DNA from 2 places in the Streptococcus sp. HMSC056C01 genome. Region 2 is predicted to be linked to the other one. Evidence: predicted binding sites of a transcription regulator. Region 2 holds the regulator's gene; the other holds the start of a gene.
The links. Region 2 encodes NrdR, which represses ribonucleotide reductase genes. Its sites were predicted from a motif close to ACACNATATATNGTGT; they were not measured.

Region 1: nrdH (glutaredoxin-like protein NrdH) is a predicted target of NrdR. The motif match lies at 1,722-1,737, and genes of this name have one in related genera.

What each region holds. Positions count from the first base shown of each region.
Region 1 is NZ_KV804209.1:292,431-295,851, reverse strand. Features, by position in the region: partial or broken gene nrdE (class 1b ribonucleoside-diphosphate reductase subunit alpha) at 1-1,321, opposite strand, end outside; gene nrdH (glutaredoxin-like protein NrdH) at 1,390-1,608, opposite strand; gene HMPREF2795_RS08405 (phosphocarrier protein HPr) at 1,972-2,235, shown strand; gene ptsP (phosphoenolpyruvate--protein phosphotransferase) at 2,240-3,421, shown strand, end outside.
Region 2 is NZ_KV804216.1:40,677-44,097, forward strand. Features, by position in the region: gene dnaI (primosomal protein DnaI) at 1-359, opposite strand, end outside; gene HMPREF2795_RS09420 (DnaD domain protein) at 360-1,526, opposite strand; gene nrdR (transcriptional regulator NrdR) at 1,527-2,000, opposite strand; gene HMPREF2795_RS09430 (GntR family transcriptional regulator) at 2,140-2,505, shown strand; gene HMPREF2795_RS09435 (ABC transporter ATP-binding protein) at 2,509-3,204, shown strand; gene HMPREF2795_RS09440 (hypothetical protein) at 3,220-3,421, shown strand, end outside.

The DNA of each region.
Region 1 (3,421 bases), on a different contig from region 2:
CTGTAACGAAGGTCAAGGCACGTACCATTGCACGGATAGAGCGACCAAAGTCAGGTGAAGTCATCATGTTGACCACGTTAGTTGAACCAAGGTTACATGAAACATCTGTCCCCATTTGGAGGAATTCTTGCGCATCGTTGATAAGACTTGGTTCTTGGACTTGAAGAATCTCTGAACACAAGTTACTCATGATGATCTTACCATCGACTGGATTTGCACGGTTAGCAGTATCGATGTTGACTACATAAGGATAGCCAGATTCTTGTTGCAATTTAGAAATCTCAGTTTCCAAATCACGCGCCTTGATTTTTGTCTTACGGATGTTTGGATTTGCAACTAGTTCATCGTATTTTTCAGTGATGTCGATATAGTTGAAAGGTACTCCATACTCTTTTTCTACAGAATATGGGCTAAATAGGTACATTTCTTCATTTTTACGAGCCAATTCGTAGAATTTATCTGGAACCACAACACCAAGTGAAAGGGTCTTGACACGCACTTTTTCATCGGCGTTTTCCTTCTTAGTTGAAAGGAAGGCGATGATATCTGGGTGGAAGACATTGAGGTAAACAACCCCAGCACCTTGACGTTGACCGAGTTGGTTAGAGTAAGAGAAGCTGTCTTCGAAAAGCTTCATAACTGGTACGACACCAGAAGCAGCACCCTCATAGCCTTTAATAGGAGCTCCAGCTTCACGAAGGTTGCTGAGGGAAATTCCCACACCACCACCGATACGTGAAAGTTGAAGAGCAGAGTTGATAGAACGTCCGATAGAGTTCATATCATCTGTTACCTGGATCAAGAAGCAAGATACCAACTCACCACGACGAGCACGACCTGCATTCAAGAAAGAAGGAGTAGCAGGTTGATAACGTTGGTGAATGATTTCATTAGCAATATCAATAGCAATCGCTTCATCACCATCTGCGAAGTATAGGGCATTAAAGAAGACACGGTCTTCCATGCTTTCAAGATAGTACTCCCCGTCATTAGTTTTCAGAGCATACTGATTATAGAATTTATAGGCAGCCATGAAAGACTTAAATTGGAAGTTCTGATCCTTGATAAATTGATGCAGTTCTTCCAAAAATTCTGGACGGTATTTCTTGATAAATGCTGTCTCAATGTAGTTATGCTCAATGAGGAAATTAATTTTATCCGTAATTGAGTTAAAAACCATTGTATTTGGTACAACATTTTCTTTAAAGAAGGCTTCTAAAGCTTCCTTGTCTTTGTGAAGCATGATTTGTCCATTCACAGGACGGTTAATTTCATTATTAAGACGGAAGTAAGTCACATCTTCAAGTTGTTTTAATCCCATAAAAAATCCTTTATCTAATTACAAAAGAAAGGCTTCTAAGGTAGACATAGAAGCTTTTGTCCTGATTCTTAAGCAAGTTGTTTAAGTTTACCTGGTTGGAAACCAGAGAAAACTTCTGTTGGTGTCTGAATAATAGGAGCAGCACTAAAGCCAAGCTCTTTTACTTGATCAATGTATTCAGGTTGTTCATCAAGATTGATTTCTTTATATTCAACATTATTACTGTCTAAAAAACGTTTCGTCATTTTACATTGGACACAGTTGTTTTTAGAATATACGGTTACCATTTCTGTAACTCCTCTTTAAAAATTTATTACTTTCTTAGTATATCAGAAAAAAAAACTTTGTCAACTTTCTAAAACTAAATCTTGTGTACTTATTTTACTGATTTTACTAACAAACACAATATATAGTGTAGCATTGAGAAACAACGACAGAAAAATCAATGATTTCATTATAGACAACTTAACAAAAACTACATACTGTGTTTTGCTAAATTTAATAGAAGATTTTCAGCAAGTTATCTGAAAGGAAATTGAAGAAAGTCCATAAAATACTTGAAAAATATCAATGAAGGTGATATAATACTAAATTGTAAGGGTTATCAGATATGTAACTCAACAAGAAAACTATTAAAGGAGAGTCAAACTATGGCTTCTAAAGATTTCCACGTAGTGGCAGAAACAGGTATTCACGCACGTCCAGCAACATTGTTGGTACAAACTGCTAGCAAATTTGCTTCAGATATCACTCTTGAGTACAAAGGTAAATCAGTTAACCTTAAATCTATCATGGGTGTAATGAGCCTTGGTGTTGGTCAAGGTGCTGACGTTACAATCACTGCTGAAGGTGCAGACGCTGATGACGCTATCGCTGCAATCTCAGAAACAATGGAAAAAGAAGGATTGGCATAAGGAAATGACAGAAATGCTTAAAGGAATCGCAGCATCTGACGGTGTTGCAGTTGCAAAAGCATATCTACTCGTTCAACCGGATTTATCATTCGAGACTGTTACAGTCGAAGATACAAATGCAGAAGAGGCTCGTTTGGATGTTGCTCTTGAAGCTTCTCAAAACGAGCTTTCTCTTATCCGCGAGAAGGCTGTAGGTACGCTTGGTGAAGAAGCGGCACAAGTATTTGACGCCCACTTGATGGTTCTTGCTGACCCTGAATTGATCGGTCAAATTAAAGAAACTATCCGTGCTAAGAAAGTGAATGCAGAAGCAGGTCTGAAAGAAGTTACAGACATGTTTATCACAATCTTTGAAGGCATGGAAGACAACCCATACATGCAAGAACGTGCAGCGGATATCCGTGACGTAACAAAACGTGTATTGGCAAATCTTCTTGGTAAAAAATTGCCAAACCCAGCTTCTATCAATGAAGAAGTAATCGTGATTGCTCACGACTTGACTCCATCTGATACAGCTCAATTGGACAAAAACTTTGTTAAAGCTTTTGTAACAAACATTGGTGGTCGTACAAGTCACTCAGCTATCATGGCTCGTACACTTGAAATCGCTGCAGTTTTGGGTACAAACAATATCACTGAAATCGTTAAAGATGGTGACCTACTTGCCGTTAATGGTATTACAGGTGAAGTGATTATCAACCCGACTGAAGAACAAGCGGCTGAATTTAAAGCAGCTGGTGAAGCTTACGCTCAACAAAAAGCTGAATGGGCACTCTTGAAGGATGCTCAAACTGTTACTGCTGATGGCAAACACTTCGAATTGGCAGCAAACATTGGTACTCCAAAAGATGTTGAAGGTGTTAATGACAACGGTGCAGAAGCTGTAGGTCTTTACCGTACAGAGTTCTTGTACATGGATTCTCAAGACTTCCCAACTGAAGACGAGCAGTACGAAGCATACAAGGCTGTTCTTGAAGGAATGAACGGTAAACCAGTTGTTGTCCGTACAATGGATATCGGTGGTGACAAGGAACTTCCTTACTTCGATATGCCACATGAAATGAACCCATTCCTTGGATTCCGTGCTCTTCGTATCTCTATCTCTGAAACAGGAGATGCAATGTTCCGCACTCAAATCCGTGCTCTTCTTCGTGCTTCTGTACACGGTCAATTGCGTATCATGTTC
Region 2 (3,421 bases):
CTGGCTTTTTTGAGGCTAGCTGGAAGATTAATCAGACGAAGCCTATTTTTAATAGCTGCCTCTTTTTCTGCAGCAATTAATTCGGGAGTCTCTTCATAAGCTACGTCTGCATAACCATGATTCATCACGAGAATCGGTTTGTAGCCACGTGCGATATAGTCAGTATCACCACGGAGAAACTTATCTCTCTCAGTGATATATTGGTTAAACTTGGAAATACTTCGGTTCAACTCCTCCTGACTGAGAGATTCTTTCTGGATAAAGGCCGCAACATCAGGGTCTTTCACAATTTGCTGGACCAAATCCTGATACTGAAATCGGCTTGGTTGACGCTTGAGTACGTCTCCGACACTTTCCATCTAGTCTCCTCCTTTTTCTAATCGAGCTAACATTTCTTTTTTCTTACGTTCTAGTTCTAAGCGAGTTTCTTCGCTGGTTTCATTCTTATATTCAGGATTGCTCCATTTAGGCACATTGGTTTTTGCTGGGGCAGTCTGATTCTGCTTTTGCGTTTTTGCTTTTTGGCCACGTTCACGAATACGGAGGACAGCCTCCTCGGCACTACGAATATTTTGATAGGCGTAGTCATTAGCCACCTTCATGGCGTATTTTTCATTGATATTGGCTGAATCAACCTTATTAAAGGTCAGGAGCAGGATAACATTGATCACTTCATCCAGCAAACCCAAGGCTGCCATCTGCTGGAGCAGGTCCCGTTCAGTTTGGGTAATACTTCCTTTGCGGGTCTGCTTGATTTCAGCAAGGAACTGTAAGGCTGTCTTTCTCTTAGCCTCTCGAATAATAGTTGCTTCCTTGGGACTAAAGTCAGAAGTCACAGGCTTTTGCGCTATCTTTTCACGGATGCGTTTGACAGAAATCACTTGCGACACTGCTGTCGCTTTGGCTACTTGATAAGTCTCAAACCAGGTCCACTTCTGCTCGTCTGCTATTGCAAACAAGGCCAAAACATCCGAAGTCTCATCTTGAAAACGAAGACCGTCACGAGCCATGAGCTGACGGAAATGCTCCAAATCAAAATCATCTGCTGCTGGCTGACTGCCAGAGGTTTCTTGACTCGCAGACTCAGATAACTGAGGAAAGATTTGACTCAAGGACACCGAGATAGGTTCCCCTTCAACACCTTCCTGTCTCATGGCTGCAACCGCACTATCCCCAATCATTTTTTCTAACAAAGTCCGATAAACTGTATGTTGTAAAAATTCTTGAGTTGATAAGGGAGAATGGAGTAACAAGTTATAGGCCTCCCCCTGCTGATAGAGGGTCACCAATTTCATGGCTGTTAGAGTTTTAAAAGCCTTTAAAAGGGTATCCATCCCGAAATTCAGATGATTAAGCATAGCTGCAAAGAGATGTTCCTTTTGACCACCATCCCAAAAAGTCACAGCATAAAGATAGAGGCTCAGCGCCTCCTGACCGATAATCGGGAGGTAGCACTGCACCATTGATGAGGTATCTTGCGACACCCGATTATTCTTTACAAAAGAAAAACGGTCATTTGGCTTCATTTATTTTTCCTTTTTCTTTTTAGAGGATTGTGTGATCTGCTGGAGTAGGCTTTCAAGCTCACTCACATCCTTAAAGCTACGGTAAACACTGGCAAAACGTACATAAGTAATCTCATCTAACTCTGCCAACTCTTCCATAACCAAGGAGCCAATAACCTCACTCTGAATTTCATTTTCATTGCGACTACGGAGTTTTTGTTCGATGCGATTGACCACCATGCCAATCTCATCACTAGACACTGGACGTTTCTGGGCTGAACGAATAATCCCGTTAAAGATTTTATCTCTTGAAAATTGTTCCCGTGTACCATCTTTTTTGACCACAACTAGTGTTCTCTCTTCAACACGTTCATAGGTTGTAAAACGATGCTGACACTCTTCACACTCACGTCTTCTTCTGATTGTATTTCCTTCTTCAGCCTGGCGACTATCGATCACACTTGATTTTGTAGCGCCACATTTTGGACAACGCATGCCTTTCCCTCCTTGTCGTTTTCTTTTCATTATACCATTTTTTAAGAGATTCCCAAAATAATTCTCCTTTTGGCTTGACAAGTTTTTTGTTTTGTTGTATTATTGAATTAACACAAGGGTAATTAGAAAGGAGATCGTGATGTCTTGGACATTTGATAACAATAAACCCATTTATTTGCAGATTATGGAGAAAATCAAATTGCAGATTATTTCCCATAAACTCGAGCCCAATCAACAGCTTCCAACCGTTAGAGAATTAGCTAGCGAGGCAGGTGTCAATCCCAACACCATCCAGCGCGCGCTATCGGAATTGGAAAGAGAAGGCTTCGTTTATACCAAGCGGACATCTGGACGCTTTGTCACAGAGGATTTGGACTTGATCCTCCAATCCCGTAAGCAACTGTCAGAAGAACAGCTGCAACAGTTTGTAACAGGCATGGTAGAATTCGGCTATGAAAAAGAAGAACTACCTACTGTTTTGAGAGATTATATTGAAGGAGTTTAAACTATGACCTTGTTAGCATTTGAAAATGTGTCAAAATCCTATGGAGCAAGCCCTGCCCTTACAAATGTTTCCCTTGAAATTCCAGCTGGAAAAATCGTTGGCCTCCTTGGCCCAAACGGTTCTGGAAAAACAACCTTGATTAAACTAATCAACGGCTTGCTACAGCCAGAGGAAGGACGTATCCTTATCAATGGCATGGAACCAAGTCCAGCAACTAAAGCGATTGTTTCTTATCTCCCTGATACGACCTACCTCAACGAACAGATGAAGGTTAAGGAAGCTCTCACTTATTTCAAGACCTTCTACCAAGATTTCAATCTAGAACGTGCTCAAGGTCTCCTTCGTGATCTTGGCATTGATGAAAACAGCCGTTTCAAGAAACTCTCAAAAGGGAACAAAGAAAAGGTTCAGTTGATCCTTGTCATGAGTCGTGATGCTCGTCTATACGTTCTTGATGAACCAATCGGTGGTGTCGACCCCGCGGCTCGTGACTATATCTTGAACACCATCATTAACAACTACTCTCCAACTTCGACCGTCTTGATTTCAACCCACTTGATTTCAGATATCGAACCAATCTTGGATGAGATTATCTTCCTAAAGGATGGAAAAGTCGTCCGTCAAGGAAATGTTGATGATATTCGCTATGAGTCTGGAGAGTCTATCGACCAACTCTTCCGCCACGAATTCAAAGCCTAGATAAAGGAGATTATTATGTTTTGGAATTTAGTTCGTTATGAATTTAAAAATGTTAACAAATGGTATTTAGCCCTCTATGGTGCTGTGTTGGCTCTTTCGGCCCTTATCGGGGTTCAAGCTAGTTCCCTAAAATCCATTGATACACCTGATCAACAAATGATTATGTTAGTTTTTCTGGCTCTAGTTTTTGGTGGACTAATCATTACCTTAAGTATTT